Regions from separate parts of the Paenibacillus sp. FSL K6-1096 genome, predicted to be linked through region 1. Evidence: riboswitches for the same ligand, from Rfam matches in the RefSeq annotation. Region 1 holds a riboswitch; each other region holds the start of a gene.

Region 1 (7,733 bases):
GAGGGAATGGGAATGGACCGGAGAATCGGATCGACCTTCCTGCAGGCCGGCATCGGCTATGGCGGCTCCTGCTTCCCGAAGGATACCAATGCGCTGATTCAGATTGCCGGCAACGTGGATTATGAGTTCAAGCTGCTCAAATCGGTTGTTGAGGTCAATAAGGACCAGCGGTTCATGATCCTCTCGAAGCTGCATGAATCGCTTGGCAGCCTGCGCGGAGCGGTCATCGGCATCTGGGGCCTGGCGTTCAAGCCGAACACCGACGATGTACGTGAGGCTCCGGCCCGCGAGATCGTGGAGGCGCTGGTCGCAGAGGGAGCGGTCGTGAAGCTGTACGATCCGATCGCTGCGGATAACTTCCGCCGGGAATACGACCACCCGCAGCTGCGCTGGTGCGGCCTGGCGGAAGAGGCGGCGGAGAACAGCGATGCCGTCTGCCTGCTGACCGACTGGAGCCAGTTCAAGGAGATCAATCTGCATGTGCTGGCCGGAACTATGCGCCGCAAGGTGCTGATCGACGGCCGCAACGTCTACGACAAGGAGCAGATCGAGGGCACCGGCCTCGAATACATCTCCGTCGGCCGCCCGCAGATGGGCGGGCTCAGCGGCTACTCGCCTAGCGTGGCTGGCGCGGTGTAGGGCCATGCGCTCGGCCGGGCGGGGGGCCCCCGCCACCCCGCGCCGATGAGGTGCACTAATGCACCTGAATCCGTAGTTAGCGGGCCGTGCGAGCGAATGAGGTGTATAAGTGCACTTTGATCCCAATAACAATCCGATATTCACGCAACAACACATATAAACTTAGGAGGGTTCCCATATGAAACTGGTACTTCTATCAGGCGGTTCAGGTAAGCGGCTCTGGCCCTTGTCCAATGATTCACGGTCCAAGCAATTTCTGAAGGTATTGGAGAGCCCGGCAGGCGAACCGGAATCGATGGTTCAGCGCGTATGGAGACAACTCGAAGAGAACGGCATGGCCGGGTCTTCTTACTTGGCAACCGGCCGCAGCCAGGTCGAGATGATTCAGAGCCAGCTCGGCAGCGAGGTGCCGATCATCGTGGAGCCGGAACGGCGGGATACCTTCCCGGCCATTGCGTTGACCGCAGCGTACCTGTATTCCATCGCCGGCGTCTCGCCAAGCGAGACCGTGGCAATTCTGCCGGTGGACCCGTATGTGGAGTCTTCCTTTTTTGAGACCGTACAGCAGCTGGAGAACACCATGCTGGTGAGCGGGGCGAATCTGGCGCTGATGGGCGTTGTTCCCGAACATGCGTCAGAGAAATACGGCTATATCATTCCAACGGATGCCGAGCCGGGCGCTAGCGGATATCTGAAGGTGAGCCACTTCCAGGAGAAGCCGGACCGCCAGCAGGCCGAGGAGCTGATCCGCCGGAACGCCCTGTGGAACTGCGGGGTATTCGCCTTCCGTCTGGGCTATCTGCTGGATATCCTGCAGCGCAAAGGGCTGCCGCTGAACTACGAGGAGCTGCAGAAGCAGTATAAGCTGCTGTCCTCGATCAGCTTCGATTATGAAGTGGTAGAGAAAGAGGAGAACATCGTGGTTCAGCCGTACGCCGGATTCTGGAAGGACTTGGGCACCTGGAACACGCTGACCGAGGAGATGACCAACAATCTTGTCGGCAAAGGCTTCGTAACCGCAGACTCCGAAGGCACCTCCCTGATTAACGAGCTGGATATTCCGATTACGGTGATCGGGGCCAAGGATCTTATTGTGGCGGCCAGCCCGGACGGGATTCTGGTGACCCATAAGACGGAGAGCCCGCGGATTAAGGAGGTGCTGAAGTCTTTTGAACAGAGACCGATGTATGAGGAACGCCGCTGGGGCCACTACAAGGTGATTGACTATGTGAAGTACGATGAAGGCAATGAGGTGCTGACCAAGCGGATCTTCATCAATGAGGGCAAAAATATCAGCTACCAGCTGCATCACAAGCGCAGTGAAATCTGGACGTTTGTCAGCGGGGAAGCGAGCATTGTCATTAACGAGAAGCAGCATAATGTGAAGGCGGGCGATGTGGTGCGCATTCCCGAGGGGACCAAGCATGCCATCCTGGCCCTGACCGATGTGGAGTTCATTGAGGTGCAGACCGGGTCGGAGCTGGTGGAGGAGGATAATATCCGCATCACTCTGGATTGGGAGGATATTCAACTGCATCAGTTCATTTCATAGTCCTATTATAGGTCCAACTTATCTATTTAACCAATTGTGACGGAATCAAAACAGGTACACAGAACTATTTATTCGGAAATTTTCGCGTTTGCTCTACAATAAATTTGCATAAAGACGATACTTACGGTAAGAGGGATTGATCCTTCCAATACGACAAAGGCAAACCTGCTCGAAAGACAGGGACGCAAAGCTATAGGGCCTTCGCAAGAGTGGCAGCCTGGCTACCGAAAGGAAGAGAATATTGTGAAAACTTACCGTAAGTCCCGTTTGCTCTGCGCTGTGTTGTCGCTGGCTGTAATTGTGTCTGCTGTACCGCTCGGATTGGGTATAGCCCCGTCATCGGTTAAGGCGGCTTCTGCTGCCGGAAAGCCTGTGAATCCCAATGCTTCGGCAGAGGCTGTCAAGCTGCTGAACAATCTCTATGAGATATCCGGCAACGGTATTATCTCGGGACAGCATGACTATTTCGAGAGCCCGGATGAGCTTAGCAACAAGCTGAAGGGGACCAGCGGACAATATGCGGCACTGCACGGTTATGAGCTTGGAGCGGTTGGCGGACAGACGGAGAGCGGAGTAGCCGCTCAGCGCAAGAATATTGTATGGAGTGCAACGAACTGGTCGAGAGCGGGCGGGATTGTCGCCATGACGTTCCATCAGAGCCTGCCGGGCACCAAGTATGAATGGTCGAATGTGCAGAAGCCGCTCAGCCAGGCAGAGTTCAATAAATATGTGACCCCCGGCACCCCTCAGTATAATGCGCTGATTGCCGATCTGGATAAAGTGGCCGTGTCTCTGAAAAGCTTACGCGATGCCAAAGTCCCCATCCTCTGGAGACCTTACCACGAAATGAACGGCGGATGGTTCTGGTGGGGCAAAAAAACGAATTTCACTGCGCTATGGAATATAATGTATGACCGTTTCGTTAACGTTCATCAATTAAACAATCTGCTGTGGGTGTGGAACCCGAATGCGCCGAACTCGAACTCGGACCCGTATGAACGGACTTACCCGGGGGCGGACAAAGTGGATGTGCTGGCAGCAGATATATATAACAATGACTATTTGAACAGATATCATGATGAGCTGGCCGAGCTGGCAGCCGGTAAGCCGATCGGCATCGGCGAGAATGGCGAAATGCCGAATATCTCCAAGCTGAAGCTGACCCAGCAGAAATATGTGTTCATGATGAACTGGGGCAAGATGCTCTATGAGAACAACAGCACGACTACGATCAAGAACTTCATGAATAACAGCTATACCTTAACCCGTGATCAGTATAAAAGCTGGACAGCGCCAGCGGCGGCACCGTCACCAACGGCGGCACCGTCACCAACGGCAACGCCCACGCCCACGGTGACTCCGTCACCGACAGCAACGCCGACACCGTTACCGACGGCGACACCAACACCAACACCGACGCCGACACCGTCTCCCACGCCTACGGTGACTCCGTCACCAACGCCAACACAGGCACCGGTGGCTATGCCGCCAGCAGTGCCGGGACAGAAGCCGGCTCCGGGCGAACCGGAACCGGCGTACACCCGGAGCGGTCTGCTTGGAGAATATTTCAAGAATATGACGCTGTCGGGGACGCCTGTAATGGTACGCAATGATGATGTCATCAGCTTCAACTGGCGCCAGGGCACACCTGATGCCGCGCTTGGCACAGACTACTTCTCCATCCGCTGGACCGGCCAGATTAAGCCTGCGTACAGTGAGACTTACCAGTTCTACACCACATCGGATGACGGTATCCGCCTGTGGGTGAACGGTACAGCAGTGATTGACAGCTGGGTCAAGCAGAGCGGAACCGCCCGCACAGGCAGCATAGCTCTGAACGCCGGACAGATGTATGACATCAAGGTGGAGTATTACGAGAACGCAGGCGATGCCAATGTCCATCTGATGTGGCAGAGTCCCAGCCAGGCGAAGGGTACGGTTCCGGCCAGCGCGTTGTTCTCGAAACCTGTAAACGCAGCTACGCTTGAGACGCCAACGCCAACGCCAGCAGCACCAACGCCGGCAGCAACACCAACGCCGGCAGCAACACCAACGCCAACTGTAGCACCTACACCAACACCAGTATCTACGCCAACACCGACAGCAGCACCTGCACCAACGCCGACACCTGCACCAGCACCAACGCCAGCACCGGAGCTTCCTCCGGCAGAGGCTCCTGCTGCGGGCGGGCTATACGCGGAATACTTCAATAACATGACGCTTACGGGCACCCCCGCTGTGGTGCGCACCGATGATGTGATTGAATTCAACTGGCGTCAAGGCTCGCCGGATGCTGCAATCAGCATCGATTTCTTCTCGGTAAGATGGAGCGGCAAGCTGAAGCCGCTGTATACCGAGACCTACCGGTTTTATACTCACTCCGATGACGGCGTGCGCGTGCGGATTAACGGCGAGCTGGTCATCGACAGCTGGGTGAAGCAGAGCGGCACCGAACGCATGGGCAGCATCAGCCTGAACGCAGGTGAGCTCTATGATATTCAGGTAGAGTATTACGAGAATCAGGGAGATGCGAAGGCACGTCTAATGTGGGAGAGCAACAGCCAGGTCAAGGGCACGGTTCCGGCCAGCGCGCTGTTTCTTCCCTCCGTCTCCTAAATTTTTGTGCTCTTAAGGTCTGCCGGCTGTTTTCATGGCGCTGATACTGGTTAAGAGGTTACAATTATAAATCCTGCAAGCCCGCTCAGAATGGCCCTGCTGACCAGCAGGGCTAATGAGCTATAGCCGCTGTGATAGCGTCAAGCTCTCCTAGAACAACAAGAAGCACCGGGCTGGAGAAAGGAGATAACATTGAACACTTACCGTAAGTACAGGCTATATACAACCCTTCTGCCACTTGTCCTGATCTTTTCATTGATCCCATGGGGGAGCGGAACCCAGGTTCCTGCCGCCGCCAAGGTACCTGCACTATCTTCAGCTGTCCCCGCTTCAACTAAGCCCATCAACCCCTCTGCCTCCAAAGAGGCTATTGCCCTGTTAAGCTATCTCCGCGATCTCAGCGGCAAAGGCATGATCTCCGGCCAGCACGATTACCTGGAGAGCCCCGACGAATTCAACAACAAGCTCAAGAATACAACCGGACATCATGCAGTGCTGCACGGTTATGAACTGGGAGCCATCGGCAACCAGTCCAAGGAGACTATTGCGGGGCAACGCCAGGCTGTGGTAGATAGCGCGATCCGCTGGCATGAGGGCGGCGGGATTGTGGCTATGACCTTCCATCAGAAGCTGCCGGGAACCGCACCCATATGGACCAATGTGCATATGTCCCTCAGCCAGGAGAAGTTTAATGCCTATGTTACTCCGGGAACTCCGCAGTACAAGGCTCTGATTGCCGATCTCGATGAGGTGGCGGTCTATCTCGGCGAGCTGCGGGATGCCGGAGTTCCGGTCCTGTGGCGGCCTTACCATGAAATGAACGGGGGCTGGTTCTGGTGGGGGCAGAAGGACAATTTCGTCAAGCTCTGGGACCTGGTCTACGACCGTATGGTGAATACGCATAAGCTGAACAATCTGCTGTGGGTATGGAATCCGAATGCCCCCAACAAATCGTCAGAGCCGTATGCCGCCTACTTCCCAGGGATTGCGAAGGTGGATATTCTGGCTGCCGATATCTATAACAATGATTACAAGCAATCTTATTATGACAGTCTCCTGAAGCTGGCCGACGGCAAACCGATAGGCATTGGGGAGAGCGGAGAGCTTCCAGACCCTGTCATGTTGTCTCAAAAACAAAGCAAATGGGTATATACGATGACATGGGGCAAGATGCTGGTAGAGAATAACAATGCGCTGAAGATCCAGAGCTTCATGAATGATAAATACACGGTCTCCCGCGATGATTACAAGCTTGCCATCAATGCCAGAATGCAGACGGCAGCCGCAGTCTCCCGCAATGGGCTGAAGGGCCAGTATTTCGGCAATGCCAGCCTGTCAGGCAAACCGCTGCTTACCCGTAACGACAGTAAGATTCAATTCAACTGGCACGGAGCTTCACCGGCGGCAGGCCTTCCCAAGGATTCCTTCTCCGTCCGCTGGACCGGCAGCATCAAGCCGCTCTACAGCGAGAAGTATACTTTTACCGCATCCTCTGATGACGGTATCCGCGTATGGGTCGGCGGCAAGCTGATTATTGATAACTGGAAGAACCAGAGCAGCGCCGGCCGGGAGGGCAGCATCACACTCTCCGCGGACACTGCGTACACGATCAAGGTGGAGTATTACGAGAACCGCGGGGATGCCAGCGTCAGTCTGATGTGGAGAAGTCAGAGCCAGAAGCAGATGATTATTCCCCAGAGTGCGCTGACGCTGCCCTAATAGCGTCAGGTAAGTCCGGTACAAGACAGACACCCCTGAAGAAAGCGAGGACAAGGGAATGAGGACTAGATCCAAGAAGAAGCCACGGCGACACTTTCATCTCTTACTAAAATTTGCTGCACTCATCATTCTTTTTCTGTTGTCCGTCTCTGTCTTCGGTGAGGATGGGACGAAGAACGGCGAGGCGGAGGTCGACCTGTCCGGATTGTCGGCCGCCAAGGATGCCGGGCCGGAAATGCCGGAAGGCACTGTAATCTGGACGCTTGGCCGTCATGACGGCTCGGCTGCAGAGTTCAGGGCTGCGGGATCAAGCGGAGTGAAGGAGGCGCTCAGCATGACTTCGTCTGCCGCCAAGTCGGGAGAGCTAAGGACACTGCCCTCCGGGCTGCACGGGGAGACGAATCCCGAGCTGCGGATTCAGTATGAACTGGATAAGATCCCGGAGAACGGGGTCTTATTTCGGGTAAGCATCCTGGATGCCTACAAATCCGTCCCGCAGATGAGCGTATTCTCCAACCGCCAGCTCTCAGGCATTATCCAGATTGCCGGCATTTCCGGGACTGGCAGCAAATATGACTTCCGCAAAACCTATGAGCTGTACATTCCCAAAGAGCAGCTGCTCAGCGGCACCAATGAGCTGACGCTGCGAACCACCCGGGGAATCTACTCGTCCGCCGCAGAGGATAAGTATAACTGGTTCACCTGGGATAACCTCAGTCTGGAGGCGCTGAAATCCCCAATTAAGGAGCCGATTCACGGCAGCTATACGCTGACCGGTACGGTGGTGAACAACAAGCAGTTTTATTTTGACGAGGGTGCTGTGACTCATTTGCCCTATATCATGAAGTGGCTTGGCGTAGCCTACAGCGGCAATATTATGCGGACCAGCTGTGCCAGCGATGTGGGGCGTTCGTGTGAGAAGATGGATGAATACTACAAGGTGCTGAAGGATTACAACATGCAGGCCGTGGCGCTCTACCTGCATACCGGCGATATTAAGCTGAAGCCGGACGGTACCCTGCCGGACGATGCGGAGAAGAAGCTGACCGATTATTTCCGCACATACAGCCCGTACTTCCAGTACTACGAGGTTGATAATGAGCCGGGGTTGTTCAACCGTTCCAAGGCGGTTAACCTAGCGATTGCGAAATGGCTGAACAGCAAGGGCAAGACAATCGCTCCGCATCTGCAGACCGTTGCGCCCGGA
Region 2 (7,733 bases), 1.6 Mb from region 1:
CGGTCCGGGTCGATATGCTGTGGATGACAGCGATGCAGATCATGATCGGCGGAGTTATCCTGCTGGCGGCAGGCTCCGTCTCGGAGAGCTGGAGTGATATTAACTGGAGCGGAACCTTTGTAGCGAATACACTGTTCATTGCGGTGTTTGTGATCGCGCTTGGGTGGATGGTCTATTTCAAGCTCATCAATGAAGGGGAAGCGGGCAAGGTGGGTTCGTTCACCTTCCTGATTCCACTGGTATCGATCGGCTCAAGTGTAATTCTTATGCATGAGCAGATTACGGTGAATCTGGTTATCGGCATGTTGCTGATTGTAGGCAGTATTATCCTGGTGAATGCCAGAATAGGCCGGAGCGCAAGGCAAGCTGTGCAGTCCCCGGTAACAGAAACAGGCAAGGACTAAGAAACGGCTGCTCCCTGGAGAAGGGGGCAGCCGTTTCTTGGTTCAGAGAATAGATAGGCTGTAGCAGACTCAGATCATTACTGCCCGCTGTCACCCGCGCAGAAGCAGCGCTCCGTCCGGCTCCAGACGGCTGTCCTGCGAGCCGGCCAGACTGATCATCGCATGCTCCTCCTGAAGCTGCTCGACAGCTCCGGCCAGTCTGCGCAGCAGCTTGGTGAGACTGCCCAGCAGGCTATCTGTAATATGTTCAGTGAACTGGCCCGGATGGGCGAAGATCTCCAGCATCTGCCGGAGCTGGGCCGTATCCGGCGCAGACTCCCCTTTCATCACAGCCAGTGCGGATTGAAGTCCATCAATCATGCCTCCAAAGTGGCAGTATTTGTCCTCCAGCAGCAGCATAACCACCAGCCCGTATTTTACGGATTGCTGACGGGCCTCTACATTCCGGGCCAACTGCCCCGCAGCTTCCCGCAGCCCTTCCGCTTCGGCCAGCAGCAGACTGGAGAGGCGGTGCAGGCGGTGCTGCTGCACTCCGGCCAGTCCGGCGTACAGGCTGCTGCCGGTAACGTGGCCGCTTATATAGATGCTCCCGGTTGCTATAATGGTAGACTTGCTTACGCAGCCATAGATATACACGTTCCCCAGCGCCTCAATACATGCTGGCCCTTCCAAATCTCCATTTACAATGATATCGCCTGCGAACAGGAAGTCCCCGGCTTCCTCAATCATCTCCGGGGCCATAAGCCGGACCGGCGGGAAATCGCAGGTCCGGACGCTGCCGCCTGTTCCGCAGATCCGGGGACGGCCGGAATGCAGTGCCATAATGCTGCCGCAGGGCAGGAGACGGACATCCTTTCCTGCGGTAACGGTGATATCCTGCGGCGGAGGCGGAGGCAGAACGCCTCCGTCTGTATCGAAGCCGGGAATGCCGTCTTCGGCCGGCAGCTTGCGGGCGAAGACCTCGCCCTCCCAGGCGAAGGGGGCTCCGGGGAAGCGGAGATACTCCAGCGGGTCTGCCGCTTCCTCCCCGTGATTCGCCTGGAGCATTCCGTTGCCCGCCAGCGTATGCTCCGGCAGCGTGAACTCCAGCCGCGATTCCTTGCCGGGCCGCGGGGCCCGCCCTTCGGCGATGCAGACCGGAAGATAGGTAGGGTTCTCAAGCTCTGCGTACAGGGCCGGGATGTTCAGGTTGCGCAGGATATAACGGTTATCCAGGGAAGCGATAATCTGTTCTATAGTAAGTGTGGACAACAGTGCCGCCGGATTGGGCCGGGCGCGGACGACCGCCTCGCAGGCAGCGGGGGAGTTGACCAGATTCCAGGCGTACTTTTCTGCGCGGTATAGGGTGAAATAGACTTTGAGCTTGTCCGGGGAGGCAGTGATCTGATACTGCGGCTTCTCGCAGATCTCCCAGGTAATATCATCTGCTGCGGTTACCTCGGTCGGTTCTGTGACGGTCTTGCCGTTAATTTTCAGGACAACAGGGTGAACAGCAGAGATTCTGGCGGGTATACCGCCAGCCAGCGGGGGAGTGATGAAAATCTGGTTGTTCTGCACGAGGATGATTCCATTCTTATCTCCATTAGTCCCGTCAGAAGCTCGGCCCTCTACAGAGAATGAATCCAGCAGACCGCCCCGCTCAAGCATCAGGGACTCCACGAATTCATATCGTTTTGGTTCGATGAACTGCTGCGGCATTATAGTTACCTCACTTTTTCGTATAATCAATGGCATTCGTACAGACAAGAACATCATAAAGCCTGGAAGCGGGAGCACACTCCCGTAAGACAGCCGGCTTACGTGGTCTCTATTGGCGGCCTGGCGACCATGAACGCGGTTACGACTGCGTTGTTAGGCCCATTGCTTTGCGTCCTGCCCTTTCGGGAAGTTTGCCTTTTAGAAATAGATCAATGATATACACACTGTATGAGGGAGTTTATGGATCGACTGTAATCGACAAAAAGAGCTGAAACTGGTTCCTTCGTTATATTAACTTCTGCAAACAAGCTTAATTCTAGTACTTAAAGAGCTATTTTTCAACTATATTATGCCTATTTATCAAGTTTCGTAATATCTGCAACACTAATTTTTCAGAAAAACTGGTTTCCCAGCGTTTACAGCTTATGGAAGACGGCGGGGCGGCGATGGGGGCGTGCAGACCGGATGTAGTCGAAAAACCGATCACAATTGGCTGGCGCGGGGTGTGTGGGCGGAATGTAGTCGAAAAACCGATCACATTGGAGGGCAAGAGGGTGTGTGGGCGGAATATAGTTGAAAAACCGATCACATTGGGCAAACGCGGGGCTATGGAGCGGAATGTAATCGAAAAACCGATCACATTGGGCAGACGCGGGATACGAGGGGCAGATATGGGTGTGAGGTAACGGATGCGCGCGAAAGGTAGAAAGCGACCGTAAACGGGGTGATTCACACCTTTTAAATGTCACTTATGTGTTAACTATGTTAATAAACACAAATTTTTATCTTAATATTTCGTAATAAAAACGAAGACACTCTAAATTCTTTGTAATATAATCTAACTCATACCAAAGAAACATAAATAAATGTTAATAAAGTTAACATTAATAGAGACAGGGCAACAGGAGAGGAGCATGAACCATGCAGATTGCAGCAGCACCCTACACTTGGCCGTATGACGGTACGCTTGACCCGGCGAAGACGGCACTGATGATTATCGACATGCAGACGGATTTCTGCGGCAAAGGCGGTTACGTGGACAGAATGGGCTATGACCTCTCGCTGACGGCAAGAGCAATCCCGCCGATTCAGCGGCTGCTGGCCCGCATCCGGGAGATTGAAGGCTTCACCGTGATTCATACCCGGGAGGGCCACAAGCCCGATCTGTCCGATCTTCCGGCGAACAAACGGTGGCGGAGTAAACAGATCGGCGCCGAGATCGGCTCGGAGGGACCGGCGGGACGTATCCTGGTGCGGGGCGAACGCGGCTGGCAGATCATCGATGAGCTGGCCCCTGCCGAAGGAGAGTACATTGTGGACAAGCCGGGCAAAGGCAGCTTTTATGCCACAGACCTGGACCTGATCCTGAAAAATAAAGGCATTACCCATCTGATTCTGACCGGAATCACCACCGATGTCTGCGTGCACACCACGATGCGGGAAGCCAATGACCGCGGGTACGAGTGCCTGATTCTGTCGGATTGCACGGGTGCTACGGATGAAGCGAATCATCTGGCGGCACTGAATATGGTTCAAATGCAGGGCGGCGTCTTCGGCAGTGTGAGCGATTCGCAGGCAGTGCTTCGGGCACTGGAGCAATACTAAACTACTTCATAAATTGGGGGAATCATCATGTGGAACAAGTCCAGAACCAAAGCGTTTATGCTGTTAACTTCACTGCTGCTGCTCCTGACAGCCTGCGGCAATAATGCAGGGACAGAGAAGGCCGAAGGCCAGGGAGCGGAAGGCTCCGGTGAGCTGAAAAAGGTGGTGCTCCGGCTGAAGTGGATTCATCAGGCACAGTTCGCCGGTTTTTATACCGCGGTAGAGAAGGGTTTCTATAAGGAAGCAGGGCTTGATGTCGAGATCCGCCCGGGGGGCTCGGATTTCCCGGCGGTGCAGATGGTCGCTTCCGGCAGTGAGGAATTCGGAGTGACCGGAGCGGACCAGATCATTATCGCCAGAGAAAAGGGCGTGCCGGTCACCGCATTATCGGCCATCTACCGCAAAACCCCGTTCGTAATGTTCGCGCTCAAGGAGTCCGGCATTAAGACGATGGACGACCTGGTCGGCCAGAAGGTGGGCATCAAGCTGGGCGGCAATGAAGAGCTGACCTTCCGGGCCATGGAGAAAAGCGCAGGCATCGAAACGTCGCAGATTGAAGAGATGCCGATCAAATATGACCTCAGTCCGCTGCTGACCGGACAGGTCAAGGCTTGGCCCGGCTATGTAATTAATGAGGTGCTGGCGGTAGAGGAGCAAGGTAAGGAAGTCAATATTATTGATCCGAACGACTACGGCATCAACTTCTATGCAGACACGCTGTTTACCACCGAATCGGTGATCAAGAAGGACCCTGAGATGGTGCGGGGATTCGTTCAGGCCTCGATGAAGGGCTGGGACTACGCGGTGCAGCATCCGGAGGAAGCGGCAGAGTTCGGCCTGAAATACGGGGAGAAGCTCGATCTGAAGCATGAGGTCAGTATGATGAAGGCCAGCATTCCGCTGCTGGAGCCGGAGAAGCTGCCGCTGGGCTCGATGGATGAGGACGCCTGGAAGACACTGCAGGAGAATCTGATCGACCTGAAGTTTGTCAAAAAAGAACAGGATCTGGGCGCATTATTCACCAACGAGTATCTGAACTAAGGAGGGACCGAAGATGACAACAGCGATCCAACGTAAGACGGATTCTGCCCCCGTGCAGAATCCCGATGCCCGCGAGGTCATGCTCTCTCTGCGCAATTGCTCCCTATCCTTCGGAGATGTACCGGTTCTCAATAATGTCAGCCTCGATGTGTACCGGAATGAGTTCATCTCCATTCTCGGGCCAAGCGGCTGCGGGAAATCTACGACACTGCGGCTGATGCTGCGGCTGTTAAGCCCGGAAGCGGGCGGGGAGGTTGCTTATTCCTCGCCTGATCTGTCGCTGGGCATGGTTTTTCAGAAGCCGGTCCTGATGCCGTGGCTCAGTGCGCTGCAGAATGTCATGCTGCCGCTGGAGCTGGGCGAGAAGAAGAAATTTAGTAAGAGCGAAGCACGGGAGAAGGCGGAAAGCGCCCTGCGGCTGGTCGGCCTGCAGGATTACCTGAACCATTACCCGCATCAGCTCAGCGGCGGGATGCAGCAGCGGGCGGCGATTGCCCGCGCGCTGGCTGCCGATCCGACCGTGCTGCTGATGGATGAGCCGTTCGGTGCACTCGACGAGCTGACCCGCGAGAAGCTGAACTTCGAGCTGCTCCGGCTGTGGGAGAGTCCCGAGACCAGTCTCAGTAGCATTGTCATGGTGACCCATTCGATTCAGGAATCGGTGCTGCTGTCGGACCGGGTTGTGATGATGTCACCCCGCCCGGCCGGAGTCACAGATATTATTCCGGTCCCGCTCCCGTCTCCGCGTGAAGCCGGGATGGAGGAGCTGCCGGAATTCCACCGGACCGTCAAAGCACTAAGGAAGCAGGTGAAGCATCTATGACCGCCAGAATCAAAGACAGTCTGTACCCCGTTACTTTTGCTCTCGGCTTCCTGATTCTATGGGAGCTGGCTGTACGGCTCCTGTCCGTACCGGTCTACCTGCTGCCGGCGCCGACCGCAGTGGTCTCGGCCCTCACCGGCTCCCTGTGGTCGCATACGCTGGTTACGCTGGGCGAAGCCCTGGCCGGATTCATTCTGGCCAACATCCTCGGCCTGGTGACCGCCATTATATTCGTGCATTCCAAGCCGATTGAGAAGGGAATGTTCCCGCTTGCTATCGCCCTGAAGACGACTCCGCTGGTGGCGCTGGCGCCGCTCCTGGTCGTGTGGCTGGGGACCGGATATTCCTCGAAGGTGATTGCTTCGATGCTGATTTGCTTTTTCCCGATCCTGGTGAACAGTGTCAAGGGCCTGAAGGCCATTGAATATGAAGCCTGGGAGCTGTTCTCGACCTATAAGGGCACCAAGCGCGAGATCTTCTGGAAGCTGCGGCTGCCGACCAGCCTGCCTTACATCTTCTCTGCCCTGAAAATCTCGACCTCGCTGGCCATTGTCGGAGCGATTGTCGGTGAATTCGTCGGGGCTAACAAGGGGCTGGGTTATGTGGTGCTGGTCTCTTCCTATCATATGGACACCCCGGTGATGTTCTCGGCGATTATTGCCTCCGCGCTGTGCGGCCTGCTGCTGTTCTGGGGTATCGGGCTGCTGGAGAAGAAGGTTATTTTCTGGACCAGGAGTGATGATCTATGATGAAATGCTCAGTATTCAAAATCCCTGCAGGTGCGCCGCACGATATGTCCGGCCTGCAGTTGTTAATTGAAGACGGACGGCTCCGGCCGGAAGAGGTGGTCGCCGTATTGGGCAAGACCGAGGGGAACGGCTGTGTCAACGACTTCACCCGCGGTTACGCGGTCATGGCGCTGAAGGGGTTCTTCGCAGCATCCGCCAAGGGAGGAGCTGCTGATATCTCCTATGTGATGTCCGGCGGAACCGAAGGCGTGCTTAGCCCGCACTTCACAGTGATCAGCCGCAGCGGCCAGGCGGAGCCTTCAGGCTCTGGCGGCGGGCAGAAATCGCTGGCGGTAGGCGTAGCCAGAACAAGGGACTTCCGGCCGGAGGAGCTGGGGCGGCTCACTCAGGTGGACGAAGTGGCCGATGCGGTAGCCCGGGCGGTTCTGGATGCCGGAATCGTATCGCCTGCGGATGTGCATTTCGTGCAGATCAAATGCCCGCTGCTCACCGCAGAGCAGATCTACGAGGCGCATAGCCGTCAGGCGTCCCTGGTGACAGAGGATACGTACAAATCGATGGGATATTCCAGAGGCGCTTCCGCCCTGGGGACCGCTGTTGCGCTGGGCGAAGTGGAGCGCTCTTCCTTGAATGAAGAAGACATCTGCGTGAACTGGGGCAAATACAGCACAGTCGCCTCTACCTCGGCGGGCAGCGAGCTGTCCTGCTGTGAGGTCATTGTCTTCGGCAATTCGGCGGCTGCGGGCGGTCCGTATCATATCGATCACGCTGTGATGAAGGATGCGGTCGACGGCGCGGCGCTGCAAGGTCTGCTGGACCGGTATCCCGGCGATGAGCTGGTCCAGGTGCTGGCCAAGGCCGAAGCGGACCCGGATGGTGTCATCCGCGGACGGCGGCATATCATGCTGGATGATTCCGATATCAATCATACCCGCCATGCCCGGGCGGTGGTCGGCGGGGTGCTGGCCTATGTCGGCGGCGATCCGATGATCTACGTCTCCGGCGGGGGCGAGCATCAGGGCCCGAAGGGCGGGGGGCCGGTGGCGGCGGTATTCCGCAGGCAGAACGAACTATAACTTATCCATTCTGGAGGAATGAATGATGCATACACAGACACAGGTTACCGAAGTGCTGAGCGCGGCGGACATGACATGGGAGCTTATGCCCAACCACATTGAACTGTACCACCGGGAGATCGTCTCGGCCGAGCAGGCGGACCGCCTGGGCATCCGCATGAGCTCCATTCTGTGGGAGAAGCTGGGCGTCGGCGGGCAGGTCGTGCCGCACTATCATGATGTCGTTGAGATTATTCATATCACAGCGGGCGAGGTCAAGCTGCTGTCAGGCGGGGAGTGGTACAGCTACCGGGCCGGAGATACGTTCCATGTGCCTGCGGGCGTTGTCCATTCCGTT
Region 3 (7,733 bases), 3.4 Mb from region 1:
ACGCGGCGAAGACACAGCCGAGCGGACCATCTCGCCGCTGGGGCTTGTCGCCAAACGCGGTGTCTGGTATGTTGCCGCCGATACCGCAGGAGGACTGCGGACCTACCGGGTCTCCAGGATCACCCGGGCGGAAATCACCGGCGAGCCGGTGGTACGGCCGGCGGATTTCAACCTGGCGGAATATTGGGAGGCGTCCACCGCCGCGTTCAAATCCGCACTCCCCCGTTATCCTGCCAGTCTGCTCGTGACGGCGGACACCATGAAGGAGCTTGAGCGGGAGCGTTATGTCCGCATTCTGCACCAGGAGCCGGCTGCAGACCCTGGCTGGATCAAGGCGGAGGCCGAATTTCATACCCTGGAGTCGGCCTGCAAGATCATTCTGTCCCTCAGTCCGGGTATCAGGGTGACCGCACCGGAGGAGCTGACATCCGCTGTGACTTCGGCTCTGCGTAGGGCTTCGGCATTATATGAATTCTTATAGACCAATCGCCCTATAATCCCCTATAATATTACAATACACATTAATTTTTTAGGGGGAACTTTTCATGATGGACTGGATGAGTAAGCTGTCATTGAAACAAAAGATCGTTACCGGCTGTTACCTGGTCGCCGCTTTATTCGCTGTCCCGGTGCTGATCACACTGATCCTGATGGACAGGCTGTTCGTCGGCATCATCCTTGTGGCGGTGCTGGCTGCGCTGACTTATCCGCTCTCGCGCTTCATTGAGAGAACGCTTACATCCTCATTTGATAATATCTCCAATGTGACCCACACGATCGCCAAAGGCGATTTCACCAGCCGGGCCGACGAGACCGGGTCCATGGGGGACATCAGCCGTTCCTTCAACACCATGATCGACAAGCTCAAAAAAATCCTGACGGATGCCTCCCAGATTACCCGCCATGTTATGGACGCGAGCCGCGGCATCGAAGACAAGAATGCAAACTTGAAGATCGTTATGGCACAGGTCGCCTCCTCCTCCAATGAACTGGCGCTGGGTGCCAATGAGATCTCCGGCGATATCGCAGGGATGACGGAATCCATCAAGGATATAGAGACCAAGGTTTCCAACTACACGAACTCTACCAAAGAAATGAACAGACGCTCTGTACATACATTAGAACTGGTTGAGAAGGGTCGGCAGTCTGTAGATACCCAGGCCGAAGGGATGCGGAAGAACATCCAGGCCACGCAAAAGGTCGCCGATACCATCGAGGCCCTCTCACAGAATGCCCGCGGCATTACGATGATTACGAAGACCATTACTGAAATCGCCGAGCAGACCAACCTGCTGTCGCTGAATGCCTCGATTGAAGCGGCCCGCGCTGGTGAGCATGGCCGCGGCTTCGCCGTAGTAGCCCAGGAGGTCCGCAAGCTGGCTGAAGAATCAACCGCATCCACCAAAGAAGTGTTCGGTCTGGTACGCAGCATCGAAGCGGATATCAAGCAGGCCATCGATCATATCGCCATCAACGAAGAGGTTGTCCAGATGCAGAATGAGATGATTACCGAGACAGCCCACATTTTCTCCCAGATCGTAAACAGCGTCCAATACATAACCGAGCAGATCGCCTCCTTCTCGGCAGAGAGCGACCTGATGCTGGAGAGCGCGCTCAAGATCTCCGGAGCCATCGAGAATATCTCGGCCATTACCCAGCAGACGGCAGCCGGGACCGAAGAGGTATCCGCTGCCATGAACGAACAGATTCATGCCCTGCAGTCCGTCGCCGATGAGACAGAGCGGATGACCCAGGCTGTATTCCAGCTGCAGAAGACGATTCAAATCTTCAAATTCTAGCCTTGTCAGAGACAGGCATATTTGCAGGTTCACCTGCGGATGTGCCTGTTTTTTTGCCCCAAAATGAAGATTGTTATGTAATATTCACAAATTGTTAAGATTGTGCATAACGCATAAAAATGAGCTTTGTACTTCTTGACTGCCCGCCTTTTGAGGCTATATGCTCAATGCTTTTCCAGCCACCAAACGCATGATTCTTTAGCCCTACTTTCGTTCTTCCCTCCCCTCTATCCTCTGCTAAAACCTTCTACAAGCCTAATAACCCCCCCTTGTTAATGAGTCTCAAGGCTTATAATGCATAATTCCTTGGTTCACTGATTATTTGCATTTTAAGACTTTTGGCATCCTGACAGCGCTTCATTCAAAAGTTTGAAAATCAAAATATTTATTCGTTTTAACTCCTGATTATTCGTCAAATTCCGAGCTTCTTCTCACGGGGTATATTGACAAAAGCGGAGCTAGGAATATATTGTAAAGGAAAATTCCCCTTAGCCTTATATATAACAACATACCGGGCAAAATTCTCCGAAAGGAAATGACGCAAAGCCATGGATCTACAGTCTCATTCACCAGCAATGGGACCATGACAGCCAGGTTGCTGAACAACGTTGAACGCCTATTAGCGTTCTATTGTGGTGATTCGTGCAACAGACCTGTGCTCCTTTTTCAGAGTACAGGTTTTCTATTGCTAGATAGACAAACTAACAACTTGCGGGGTGGATGTTCTGAAGACAGTTGCAGATTATATGGCTGAAGCATTACGGAATCTTGGGGTTACCCATGCTTTTGGAATCATAGGCAAGTCGATTTGTCCCATCGCTCTTAAGCTTGTTGACTACGGTATAGAATTCATTCCCGGCAGGCATGAATCCAGCTCCGGCTTCGCAGCCGGCGGCTACGCCCTTCAGACCGGCAAACTCGGCATTGCCTTCGGCACCTCCGGTCCGGGCGGAACCAATCTGCTCACCGCAGCCGCCCATGCCAAGGCCAATAATCTTCCGGTTCTGTTCATCACCGGGCATCAGTCCATTAAGGAGCTGGGCATCCCTCAGTGTCAGGATTCGACATCCTACCTGGCCGATCTGGCGGAAATGTTCAGGCCGGCTACCCTATACAGCAAGCTGGTAGAGCGGGGTGACCATTTCAGTACGATTCTCAACCATGCCCTGTCCATCGCCCTAGGTGACAAAAAAGGCCCGGTCCATCTCTGCATTCCGTTCGATGTTCAGACAGAGCGCCTGGAGGAGTGCCGGGTTGTTCTGCCCGAGCGGGAGCGGCTCGTCAGCTACCATAACTATGAACGGGTTCTGTCCGCCATTCAGACTTCCGCCAGTCCGCTGATTATTGCCGGCAAAGGGGTTAACCGCTCCGGCGCACACAAGGAGCTGGTTCAATTCGCCGAGACCTTCAACATCCCTGTAGTGACCTCCCCCGGAGGCAAAGGCGCGATTGCGGAAGATCATCCGCTCTATCACGGTCCTGTCGGAGTTGGCGGCTGTGCTCACGGCGATGAAATGATGAACAGCAGTGACCTGCATATCGTACTGGGCTCCCGGCTCAGCGATATGACCATCTGCAATCTGAAGCCGGAGAATCATCCGAAGCTACTGATCCAGTTCGATACAGATCCTACCTTTGTCGGCAAAATCCTCAGCTCCCCTGCCATCTATGTCGGCGGCGATCTGCGGGACAATCTGGAGCTGTATCTGCAGAAGACGGCCCCTTCTGCGGTTGTCAGACGCAAGCTCCCGGTTCCTCCCCGTCCGCAGGAAGAGCTGCCTGAGCTGCCCAAGCTCTCCATGGCTTCGGTGATGAGCTCGATGAGCGGGCTGATTCCATATCACAGCAAAGTATTTGTCGATGACGGCAGCCACGGGTTCCATGCGGTGAAATGGTTCAAGGTCAGGAAGCCGGGAAGCTTCATATTTGATGCCTACTTTGCCTGCATGGGCAATTCAATTGGCATGGCCATCGGCGCCAAGGCTGCCTCTCCCGAAGAGACCGTCTTCTGCATTACCGGTGACGGGTGTTTTATGATGCTCGGAACTGAAATCAACACCGCGGTTTGCAAGAATATCCCAGTAATTTTCATCGTTGTAAACAACAAGCAGCTGGATATGGCCTTGAAAGGGATGGAGAAGACAACCGGCCGCATTGACGGAACAGTATACGAGGTTCCGGTGGATGCTGTGAAATTTGCTGAATCTCTGGGCGCAGCCGGCTTCCGCTGTGAGACGCAAGAGGAATTCGCCGCCGCAGTCAGCGATGCGCTCGCTCTGAACCGGACAGCCGTTATCGAGCTGCTGACCGATCGCGATGAAGTGCCGCCTACTGCCCACCGCACGCTGGATCTCAGTTAAGCCGGACCATTCATAACCAGTAACCTACAATCAGGAGGCAGACGAGTGAATACGAACATCAACCGCGGGCTGGATCATTTCAACAATCTCTCCGGAGACTACGGGGCCAAGGCCCTGGCTCCGATCAAAGAGCATTTCCCGGAATTAGCCGAGTTTATTATGGGGAACGCCTATGGCGATATTTTTCAGCGGACTACGATTGGCTCAGACTGGAAAGAGATTGCAGTGATCTCTTCTCTGATCACAATGGGCCAGTATGAACAGCTTGGCGTTCATTATGTAATGGCGCTGCGGGTAGGCATGACCGTCGATCAGCTCAAAGGCATTCTGCTTCATCTGGTGCCGGTAATCGGCGCTCCAAGGGTTATTTCGGCCTTCAATGTGCTGCTGGATACCCTTGAGGATATCAAATAGCAGAGCGCTGAGGTCATACCAACACTTCACTTTAGGTTTTGCAACATGATAACCATACCTTAACGGCTGAATTATCATGTTATTTCAAATATAGGAGAGATCAACATGGGACAATTTGTTCTGAAGACAGACACTGCTAAGAAAGTCATTAATATTGAACTGGAAGGAACCTTCTCCAACGAGGACGGACTGAAATCCATCCAAGCCTATCAACAGACCATTAATCCGATTAACCCGGCCGAATATGCCCTTGATATCGATTGCCGCAAGCTGAACGTCACTGCTCCTGATGTCGTGCCGCTGCTGGAAGGCTGCTTCATCATGTTCAAGTCGGACGGCTTCCAGAAGGTAAGTCTGACCCTGGAGAACAATCCGATTCTGAAGATGCAATTAGCCCGCCTGGGACGCAAAGCCGGCCTTGAGAACCTGGAGATCACCTCCACCGTTCAGGCTTAAGCACACTTACGCTATCATAACTTTGAGGAGGGTCTACTATGGCGGGAATTCGTATTAAGGACATTGATATCTACCATCCAAGCACAAGAATCGGCAATGATTTCTTCATTCAGCACTTTGATGATAAAGGCATTGATATCCGTGGACTGTTGGCCACTCTGGGCCGTGAATACCGCTACAGCATCGACAACCCGGATGAGAACTCCTTGACGATGGCTTATGAAGCCGCGAGCAATGTTCTGGAGAAGACAGGGCTCACCGGTGCAGACATTGACCTGATCGCTTATGCAAGCCAAACGCCTGAATACATTTTTCCTACGAATTCATTGATGATCCACCGGCTTATTAACGGGCCGTCCCATGCGATCTGCATCGACAGCAACGCCAACTGTGCGGGAATGACCGCTTCTGTAGAGCAGGTCAGCCGTCAGATGATGGCGAATCCGCGAATCCGCCGCGCCCTGGTTATCGGCTCGGATCATGTTGCTCCGCATGCGGACAAGAATGATGCCGTGTACTATGCCAACTTCGGCGATGCTGCCGCCGCAGTTATCTTGGAACGTGACGAGAATTCAGTAGGCTTCATCGACTCGATCTACCAGACGGATACCTGTGTATACGGCAATTCCCTGTTCCCGGCAGAAGGCTTAGCCAAGCTGGGACGCAGCGGTGTAGCCGCCGGAGAGTTCAATGTGAAGTTCATTCCGTTCGATGATTCGATCTGTGTGGATGCCGCCTCAGAGTCCATTAATACGTTGCTCAGCAATAACGGGATTGCCCCGGAATCGGTGAAGGCCGCCTGCTTCTCGCAGCTGTCCCTGCCGAATATTCAAGCCGTCTCCGGCAAAACCGGGATCGACCCGGACGCCGCCGTATACATAGGCGATGAATTCGGCTACACCTCAACAAGCAGCCCGTTCATTGCCCTGCACAAAGCAGTCTCGACCGGACAGCTGGAGCGCGGCGACAAAGTGCTGTTCTGGACGGTTGGCGCCGGATGGCAGAATGTTGCTTTTGTAATGGAATACTGATACAGCCGCAAACGGCCCGCAGCAGAATTTCTGCCAGCGGGCCGTTTGTGTTGGTACCTATAGGTTCAATCCGATAAGAATAAGTTCAAAGCCTGCCCTCATGCTTCTCCCAGCCCATGGTCCGCGATACGGCATCCTGCCAAGCATGATAGCGGCGTTCGCGTTCTTCCGGCTCCATCTGCGGCAAGAATACCTTCTCTGCCTTGTTGAAGCTCTCCAGCTCCTCCCGGGTCCAGACTCCGGAGGTCAGCCCGGCCAGCAGCGCCGCGCCAAGGGCGGTGGTCTCCGCATAAGTGGTACGCGTCACCTCACTGCCCAGGATGTCGGCCTGGAACTGCATGAGCAGATTATTGCGGACAGCGCCGCCGTCCACCCGGAGGCCGGTGAGCGGCATCCCCGCATCCTTCTCCATGGCTCCGATCACGTCCCGCGATTGGAAGGCCAGCGATTCCAGCGTAGCCCGGACCAGATGAGCGGAGGTTGTCCCCCGTGTTAATCCGAATATCGCTCCCCGTGAATACATATCCCAATAGGGAGCTCCCAGCCCGGTGAAAGCCGGTACGACCACCACCCCGTCGCTCTCCTCCACCTCACTGGCCTTCGCTTCTGAATCTCCCGGGGCGGCTATCAGCCCCAGCCCCTCCTGCAGCCACTGTACCGCTGCTCCGGCTACAAACACACTGCCCTCCAGGGCGTAATAGAGCTCGTCCCCCATACCCCAGGCTACCGTCGTGAGCAGCCCGTGGCTGGAGGCAACCGCCTCTGTTCCCGTATTCATCAGAATGAAGCAGCCCGTGCCATAGGTGTTCTTGGCGCTGCCTGCCTCAAGGCAGGTATGCCCGAACAATGCCGCCTGCTGATCGCCCAGCACGGAACGGATAGGGATTTCCAGACCGAACCACTGCGGGTCACAGGTCCCGAAGTCGCCGCCCGACATTCTCACCTCGGGCAGGATGGACGGCGGGATGCGGAGCGCATCCATGAGCCCCTCATCCCACTTGCGCTCGTGAAGATTGTACAGCATCGTCCGGGACGCATTGGTGACATCCGTTGCATGCACAGCACCAGCGGTCAGCTTCCAGATCAGCCAGGTGTCGACGGTTCCCGCCAGCAGTTCCCCCTTGGCTGCCCGTTCTCTGGCACCCGGCACATGATCGAGAATCCAGGCCAGCTTGGTTGCCGAGAAATAGGCGTCAATGACCAGTCCCGTCTTGGCCGCAATCTCTTCAGCCATTCCCCGGGACTTCAGTTCCTCGCACAGTCCGGCGGTCCGCCGGTCCTGCCAGACGATCGCCGGATAGATAGGGACCCCGGTCGCCCTGTCCCAGATCAGGGCCGTCTCCCGCTGGTTGGTGATGCCGATCGCCGTGATCTGCTCCGCCGGAGTAAGGCTTGCTTCAACCGCATCTCTGGCAGCAGCAAGCTGGCTCTCCCAGATTTGCTCCGGGTCGTGCTCAACCCAGCCCGGACGGGGGAAGGACTGCCTGATCTCATATTGTCCCTGCGAGATCATACCAGCCTTATCGTCAAACAGAATCGCCCGTGAGCTGGTAGTGCCTTGGTCCAAGGATAAAATCATTATGCCCAGCCTCCTGCAAGCCTCAGCTTGATTAGTATGTTCCACGATAAACAAGATTAATGTGGTTATTTCAACAAAAAGCACCTCTGCTCTC
Region 4 (7,733 bases), 660 kb from region 1:
TCAGCCGGTTCAATCTGCCGCAGAATGTTCTCCCCCAGCACGGTGTGGCTCTTAATCTGGGTGAATTCCTCCTCCGTCAGAGCTTCTTCCTTGAATAAAATGCTGTCTCTCACTCCGATTTTGCCGATATCATGCAGCAGTGCCGACTTGCGCAGATCGTCCAGCTGCTGGCCGGTCATTCCCGCCAATTGCCCGATAATGACTGAATACTCGGCAACCCGGAGCGAGTGGCCTGCGGTATAGGGATCACGCGCATCCAGCGCCACGGCGAGGGTGGAGAAATAGCTGTCCAGCAGCTGCCTGCTCTGCATCTCCCGAGTCTGCAGCCCGCGGACCATCATATTGAAGCCTGCTACCAGCTTCGAGAATTCATCGGAATACTCATCCTGCACCTGGACCAGATGGCCATCCTTGACCTGGTTCATGGCCTGGTACAGTTCATTAATAGGATGCTGCACACTGCCCGTCAGCAGCCAGGCGGCGATGGAGGAGAACAGGGTCCCGATCAGCAGCACCATGCCTGCCCAGGCCCAGTAGCTCTGAAGGCCCACAACCGCTATCGCCGTACCGCTGCCGTTCAAGCGGATATGGGTGGCCATGATGAACAGGAACAGCGGAAAGGTGCCGATCAGCATGCAGCTGATTAGAAATTTGGGGCGGATAGGCACAAATACATGGCCCTCCAGCGAGAAATCAACACCATGCCGCTCCAGCGCACGGTTCCTGAATTCCTTAATGAGCGGAACGATGGCGGTACAGGTCAGGAAGAATTCAATCAGTGCATGCATGGATGCGATAAGCACCGCTCCGCACATGCCCAGAATCAGATAGACATAGGGGAACGTAACCCAGCCGCTGTAGATCATCCAGTACGTAATCAGTATAGCCGGCAGGGACAATCCGAGAAGATGCGGGCCCATAATCCGCAGAACGGCGCGCCTCGGCAGCTGGTGAGTATGCAGATAGGCTTTTTCCAGTATGGGGAGTGTACTGTTCTCTTCAAGCAATGCCGCCCGTATGGGCCTCATCTGGTTCACGAAGACGACTATCTCCGTACCGGCCATGATGATGAATGAGAAGGCCAACACAAGCAGGAGGCGGATATATTCCGCCCGGCTGATCTCCAGCGAAGACAGCATGATCAGGCTCCCGACAGCCAGCACAGCCACAGCAGAGCCAAATATGTAGTTACGGACCTGATTCCTCAAAAATCTTCTGTATAGTCTCATCTGCGCCCTCATTTCCGTCCTAGCCTTGGCTCAATATCCAGTTGTGTTTATATGAATTCCATGCTATAATATAGTAATATTTTTGTTATCGTGTATGTTTATCCCCATCAAGAAGATGTCAGGCCGATGAATCACCTGTTTTTATTATCGGCGGTTTGGACAATAAATCTTACGTTTTCTTGCAGGACTCTTCCTTTTTATGAGACTAAATTCGAATATAGTATTCCGATTCACACTGGCGCGGCCTAGGAGCCGCAAGGACAAAAGAGAGGTAGGGCTTTTGTCGTTTTGGAAGGATTGCTCTCGCCCATACGGCTGCTGGAAATAACAAGGAACAACGACACCCGTCACGCTCACGGACGGCGGGGGATGAATATACCGAATAAACATGGCTTGCTGCTCCCCTGTTGTCAGGGAGAGGCCCCATGTGTGGAACATAATTAGCGCCCGGTACCCGCTGTCTGCGGATACCGGGCGCGTCTACGTTTCAGGGCCTTTAATGTAAGAATTCAGCCGCAGCCGGGCTGTGGACATAACGTTCCACGAATTCGCCTACAGTGCGGATGTATACATCCTTGTCCGTGTCATAAGACAGACCATGCCCCGCCCCGTGCACCACCAGCCTCTCCTTCGGACTCCGGCAGGCCTGATACAGCTCATCCATCATCGCAAAAGGCACGAACTTGTCTGCATCTCCATGAATGAACAGTATAGGCACCCGGGCCTGGCGCACCTGCTTCAGCGCTGAGGCGGACCCGAAGGTATAACCGGCCTTCAGCCGGGTCACGAAGCTCGCAATATGCACAAACGGAAAGCCCGGGAGATGGTACATCCGCTTCAGCTGGTAGGTCAGCTGCGCTTTCACCGAGGTGTAGCTGCAATCGGCAACCACCGCTTTAACCTGGGAAGGCAGCTCCTCACCGGCCGTCATCAGTACCGTGGCCCCGCCCATCGATACGCCATGCAGCACAATCTGCGCCTCCGGGCCGTTCTCCTGCAGCACAAACTGAATCCACTGCAGATAATCGCGGCGCTCCGGCCAGCCGAAGCCGATATAATTGCCTTCACTCCGGCCGTGGCCCCGGGCGTCAGGCAGCAGCACATTATAGCCCAGATTGTCATAGTAATTCTTGGCCGTAGCTCCCATATCCTTAGCCTTGCCGGAATACCCGTGGGCAATAATAACGGTACGCCCTGCGGCGCGCTCCGAGGCAAGATAATACCCCTGCAGCTTCAGACCGTCCTCAGACGTCAGCTCCACCTCACGGAAGCTGTGCTGTGCCACCCACTGCGCTCCTTCTGCCCAGGAAGCCCCGGCCACCGGAGGATCGGCTTTCAGGTCCGGAGTCTTGCCCAGGAATTCCTTGGGTGCCCGCTTAATGGCGACTCCATATAAATAATTACCGGCATACGCCAAGCCCCCGACGATCACAATCAGCGCCGCAAGCACGTATATACTCCACATCGGCGTTCCTCCTCCCGGCAAGCAGCCATTCCCTATACGGAATGCAAGTTACTGCCTGACCTTCATTTTGAGGTTAGTATAGCACGGTCAAGGGTCAACTAAGAAATCGGGCAGGCCGCCGTCTTAACACCAGCACATACACTTGCCCGCGAACTTGGCCTACGCGCCCACGCAGCGCCGAATGTGTTCGTTTTTTCGATTACATTTGGACCACGTGCCCACGCTGCGCCGAATGTGTTCGGTTTTTCGATTACATTTGGATCACGCGCCTACGTAGCGCCGAATGTGTTCGGTTTTTCGATTACATTTGGACCACGCGCCCACGCAGCACCGAATGTGTTCGGTTTTTCGATTACATTTGGCCACGAGCCGCCATCTCCTTATTAATTAATAAAAGGCTGCTTCCAGGAGAACGTCTTCTCCGGGAAACAGCCCTTGCCAGTTGGAACTATAATGCTGGTTCTTTACTTGTGTCTATTGCTTCTGGTCACCGTTCTAAGGATTACTCCCAGAACAGCCAGTGCCAGACCGGTGAAATAGTACGGTGCCGGACTGGATTCACCCGTCTTAGGCAGCGTGCCGCCTGCAACCGTATCTGCGGATACACTGCCCAACGGAACTTCGTCATCCGCAAGAATGACTTCCGTTGCCGGTATTGGCGTTGCTGTTGGTGCAGGTGTTACTGCGGCTGTAGATACCTTTGCCGAAGGCGTTGGTCCCGGTGTTGCCGCAGGTGTTGCTACAGGTCCAAGCGGCAGCGGATCATCATCAAGCGCCACCTCACTACTGTTCACGATGAACCCGATAATCGGTGTCGGCGTAGGCACTGTCGGGAAGCTAAACGGCGGCCCCGGGTTTGGTGTTGACGCCGGTATCACTGGTGTTGGCGCTGGCGTTGGTGTCGCTGTCGGTGTCGCTGTTGGTGTCGCTATCGGCGTTGCCGTTGGTGTTGCTGTCGGCGTTGCTGTTGGTGTCGCTGTCGGTGTCGCTGTCGGCGTTGCCGTTGGTGTTGCTGTCGGTGTTGCCGTTGGCGTCGCTGTCGGCGTTGCCGTTGGTGTCGCTGTCGGCGTTGCCGTTGGTGTTGCTGTCGGTGTTACCGTTGGCGTTGCTGTTGGTGTTGCTGTCGGTGTCGCTGTTGGTGTTGCCGTTGGTGTTGCTGTCGGTGTCGCTGTTGGTGTTGGTGTCGCTGTCGGTGTTGCCGTTGGTGTTGCCGTAGGCGTCGCCGTTGGTGTTGCTGTCGGTGTTGCTGTCGGTGTTACCGTTGGCGTCGCTGTTGGTGTCGGCGTTGGTGTTGGTGTCGGTGTTACCGTTGGCGTCGCTGTTGGTGTCGGCGTTGGTGTTGGTGTCGGCTCTGGTGTTGGTGTTGGTCCTGGTGTCGGTGTTGGTGTCGGCTCTGGTGTTGGTGTTGGTCCCGGTGTCGGTGTTGGCGTCGGCGTCGGCTCTGGCGTTGGTGTTGGTCCTGGTGTCGGCGTTGGCGTCGGCTCTGGCGTTGGTGTTGGTCCTGGTGTCGGTGTTGGCGTCGGCGTCGGTTCTGGTGTTGGCGTTGGTCCCGGTGTCACGGTCGGTGTTGGTGTCGGCTCTGGTGTTGGCGTCGGTGTTGGCACCGCCGTTGGTGTTGGTGTCGGCTCTGGTGTTGGCGTTGGTGTTGGCACCGCCGTTGGTGTTGGTGTCGGCTCTGGTGTTGGTGTTGGTGTCGGCTCTGGTGTTGGCGTTGGTGTTGGCACCGCCGTTGGTGTTGGTGTCGGCTCTGGTGTTGGTGTCGGTGTTGGCACCGCTGTTGGCGTTGGTGTTGGCACTGCCGTTGGCGTTGGTGTCGGTTCTGGCGTTGGCGTTGGTGTCGGCTCCGTCGTTGGCGTCGGTGTCGGCTCTGCCGTTGGCGTCGGTGTCGGCACTGCCGTTGGCGTTGGTGTCGGCACTGCCGTTGGCGTTGGTGTCGGCTCTGGTGTTGGCGTCGGTGTTGGCACCGCCGTTGGTGTTGGTGTCGGTTCTGGCGTTGGCGTTGGCGTTGGTGTCGGCTCCGTCGTTGGTGTCGGTTCTGGCGTTGGTGTTGGTGTTGGCGTCGGTGTTGGTGTCGCTGTTGCTGTCGGCGTTGGTGTTGGCGTCGGTGTTGGTGTCGCTGTTGCTGTTGGCGTCGGCGTTGGTGTTACTGTTGGTGTTGGTGTTGCTGTTGGTGTTGGTGTTGCTGTTGGCGTTGGTGTTGCTGTTGGCGTTGGCGTCGGTGTCGCGGTCGACGTAGGCGTTGGTGATGGTGTTGCCGTCGGTGTCGGTGTCACAGTAGGCGTCGGACTCGGCGGCGGCCCCTCTCCCTCATACGGTCCAAGGTGCATTTCAACTCCGCCAGTGAAGCTTTTGGCAATCAATGTCCCGTACAGCTCTGCTCCTTTGTAATGAACGTCAGCTCTAGGAGCGAGAATTGTCCCCAAGAACGAGGTATATTCGATATTGACCTGACTAGCCTGATAAAAGTTGAATAATACCTGGCGGGGCTTGCCGTTATTCATCGCGAAGCTCGGCACATTGACTGTAGACCCGCTTATGTTAATAATCAACGTGGCGCTCGGAGCGATGTCGAACTCAATATAGTTGGTTTTCGCCATTGTAGCGGCATCCACATGGACGACGTTGAAGGCATCCGGCGCTTTGATCTTAAGCGTCCCGTAACCATTGTTGTCAATCGCCACCGTGTCGGACAATGCCCCGTACTCTGCGGAGCGGGAGATTAGCGCCTGCTGTTCAGCTGCAAAATCTATCGGGCTCCCCTGCTTCTTCGCCCCCTTGATGTTCACACTAGGTTCATTAACGGAAATACTGGTCCCGTACACGACATTTCCGTAAATTTCTCCGCTGCCCGAGTGGGTGAACTTCTTGCCGGCAACGAGCACATCCGTGGGTGAAGCATCCCTGTAAGCTCTTGCTACTCCATATCCCCCTGTTAGAGTAATATTCCCCCCGGCCGCAAGACGCCCCTCAATTTGGTCATTCTCTTGTGCGAAATCCCCGAAGATAAAAGCATTAAAATTCCCCGCAACCCCCAAAACACCCGCGGGAGTGTACGGCGCTCCGGAAGTTGCTCTTATATTTGTCCCCCAGATGACAACGCTGGACAGGGCCATTACGCCTGCCAGAAAGACAGCGGCTGTTTTGCGTATACTTTTTTTCAATAGTCTGCACCTCCTATTAACTAATCTATGAATCTCTCGCAGAACTATAACAAAAAAAGACCGCCACGAAGGGTTAGCTTCACGGCGGCCGGACGACCTTAGCCACAACTTGCGCGGCTGTAGATTCCAGGCTTTGCGTCCCGTTCTTTCGATACGGTTTGCGTTTGTACATGATTGGATATGCATATGCATTTGTCATTACATATGTATTCATGCTGAGCGAGTCTATGACATTTGTTACTTTTGAACTAAATTAAGTTTAGCTGGTTTGCAGCCCTTTTGTCAATCCATTCCAAGGAGATATTTACCTGTTTTTTTCGAAAACTTCACGGGACAACCCCTTGCCCCGCAAGGATTTGGCACAGTCTTTCTTTTCTGCATGCAGCCGTAAGAGAGCAGAGGCCATCTATAAAATTGTAAATTTTAAATATCAAATTTTGGTCCATATGTCCTAGAGCAGTTGAAGCCAGCCAAGCAGGGACATCCAGAGCGGTATGCTGAGCAGGAACCCGAAGACCAGACCACGGCGGAGACTTCCATCAACACTCATTTCCATTCTCCTTTGAACGCTTTATTTTTAATCTTTAATATCTAAAATTTAATATAAAGCAATTCTTTATTTTATTTTGTGAATTATGTCACATTGATAGGGTTGTTTGATAAAACCCATTGATTATTTTTTGAACTTTGCGTTAGAATGGGAATACATGTTCTTATAGAGAGGTTGAGTCCGATGCATAGAGCAGACAGTCAGGACAATATGCTGGTCAAATCCTATATTTTGCTGCCGCTGATTCTATCCGCCTTCGAACACGATGCTTCCGTCATGTCCTTGGAGCTGCGCACACCCGCTCCTTATCTAGAGGTCATCCAGTCTGCTGTTCACGCGGCGGCGGCTGACTTGCAGGAGGTTCGTGCCGGGATGCGGGCCCGCAGGCTGAAGGTCTACGAGCAGCAGCGGCTGGAGGCCGGCGTCGAAGCCAAATACATCTGCCGGGGCTACCACGAACGGATGCTGCTGCTGGATGATGTTATTAACGCCCAAGCCACCCTGCACATGCGCAGATATCTGGGGCTGGACGGGCTGGGGTGAGCTTTTTCAAGAATTGGGCCAAAGAAAGAAGCCTGCCGCAAGGCAGGACTTCACCACAAGAACATTTGGCATACAGCTACATCAATACTTTCCAAAACCCCAGCGTGCCGCAGATCACTGCCGCAACTACCGGGTAAAGAATTTTACGGCTTACCTGATCCTTGAACACAAGGTACAAACAAAGCATACAAAGCCATGCAATCAGAAGGCTACCCATCTATGATGCATACGCTCCTTCCCGGCCGTCTCCTCAGGCTCCAGCGGCATCTGCCGCAGAATCTGTTACTCTATATATAAGAGGATTTACCGCCGAATATCCTTATTATACCCGCCAACGGCTAATCCCGCCAAAAAAATACATGAACCGCTGCCGGTAACTCACATGTCCTCTTCAAGTACAGGGTATTCCCAGAAGCCCAGACGTCCCTTGGCAGGTATCGGATGAACTAGCGGAACCACCTCTTCCAGCTTCCAGGCAAACCGTCCTTCCGTATAATCACCGAACACATATTCATTCCCGCCCGGCCAGCCCTGCTGTACCTCATGAGATGTAACTTCTAGGCAATCGGCTATACGGCTGGTTGCAATAATGCTTCCCGTCGGCAGATCATCCGAAGTAAGACCGTGGCGGGCCAGCACCGACCGGTAGGGCTCAGTCAGGCATATCGCTCTATCCACCTGCATCCCGGCATGAATCGCCAGGGGTCCGCGGTACAGCGTCCACCAGGAACGGGTCTCGAATTGTTTCTCGCCCAGCGCAATCAGGGTTGCCCACGGCTGGCGGA

What was found. Region 1 has a riboswitch for cyclic di-GMP ahead of MHI24_RS21455 (PA14 domain-containing protein). Riboswitches for the same ligand answer to the same signal wherever they lie in the genome.
Region 2: another riboswitch for cyclic di-GMP. It lies ahead of MHI24_RS14675 (flagellar assembly protein A); the one in region 1 lies ahead of MHI24_RS21455 (PA14 domain-containing protein).
Region 3: another riboswitch for cyclic di-GMP. It lies ahead of MHI24_RS05040 (thiamine pyrophosphate-binding protein); the one in region 1 lies ahead of MHI24_RS21455 (PA14 domain-containing protein).
Region 4: another riboswitch for cyclic di-GMP. It lies ahead of MHI24_RS18745 (collagen-binding domain-containing protein); the one in region 1 lies ahead of MHI24_RS21455 (PA14 domain-containing protein).

Annotation. Positions count from the first base shown of each region.
Region 1 is NZ_CP150274.1:4,863,534-4,871,266, forward strand. Features, by position in the region: gene MHI24_RS21445 (UDP-glucose/GDP-mannose dehydrogenase family protein) at 1-639, shown strand, start outside; gene MHI24_RS21450 (sugar phosphate nucleotidyltransferase) at 818-2,191, shown strand; cyclic di-GMP riboswitch class I at 2,340-2,420, shown strand; gene MHI24_RS21455 (PA14 domain-containing protein) at 2,435-4,807, shown strand; gene MHI24_RS21460 (glycosyl hydrolase) at 5,000-6,526, shown strand; gene MHI24_RS21465 (discoidin domain-containing protein) at 6,585-7,733, shown strand, end outside.
Region 2 is NZ_CP150274.1:3,305,351-3,313,083, reverse strand. Features, by position in the region: gene MHI24_RS14680 (DMT family transporter) at 1-404, shown strand, start outside; gene MHI24_RS14675 (flagellar assembly protein A) at 495-2,102, opposite strand; cyclic di-GMP riboswitch class I at 2,214-2,308, opposite strand; gene MHI24_RS14670 (isochorismatase family cysteine hydrolase) at 3,024-3,707, shown strand; gene MHI24_RS14665 (ABC transporter substrate-binding protein) at 3,735-4,748, shown strand; gene MHI24_RS14660 (ABC transporter ATP-binding protein) at 4,762-5,571, shown strand; gene MHI24_RS14655 (ABC transporter permease) at 5,568-6,320, shown strand; gene MHI24_RS14650 (ring-opening amidohydrolase) at 6,317-7,396, shown strand; gene MHI24_RS14645 (cupin domain-containing protein) at 7,419-7,733, shown strand, end outside.
Region 3 is NZ_CP150274.1:1,106,644-1,114,376, forward strand. Features, by position in the region: gene MHI24_RS05030 (WYL domain-containing protein) at 1-481, shown strand, start outside; gene MHI24_RS05035 (methyl-accepting chemotaxis protein) at 549-1,799, shown strand; cyclic di-GMP riboswitch class I at 2,304-2,402, shown strand; gene MHI24_RS05040 (thiamine pyrophosphate-binding protein) at 2,546-4,159, shown strand; gene MHI24_RS05045 (carboxymuconolactone decarboxylase family protein) at 4,205-4,573, shown strand; gene MHI24_RS05050 (hypothetical protein) at 4,679-5,029, shown strand; gene MHI24_RS05055 (3-oxoacyl-[acyl-carrier-protein] synthase III C-terminal domain-containing protein) at 5,068-6,060, shown strand; gene glpK (glycerol kinase GlpK) at 6,146-7,639, opposite strand.
Region 4 is NZ_CP150274.1:4,202,764-4,210,496, reverse strand. Features, by position in the region: gene MHI24_RS18755 (HD domain-containing phosphohydrolase) at 1-1,229, opposite strand, end outside; gene MHI24_RS18750 (alpha/beta hydrolase) at 1,726-2,694, opposite strand; gene MHI24_RS18745 (collagen-binding domain-containing protein) at 3,159-5,855, opposite strand; cyclic di-GMP riboswitch class I at 5,936-6,028, opposite strand; gene MHI24_RS18740 (hypothetical protein) at 6,589-6,948, shown strand; gene MHI24_RS18735 (ASCH domain-containing protein) at 7,327-7,733, opposite strand, start outside.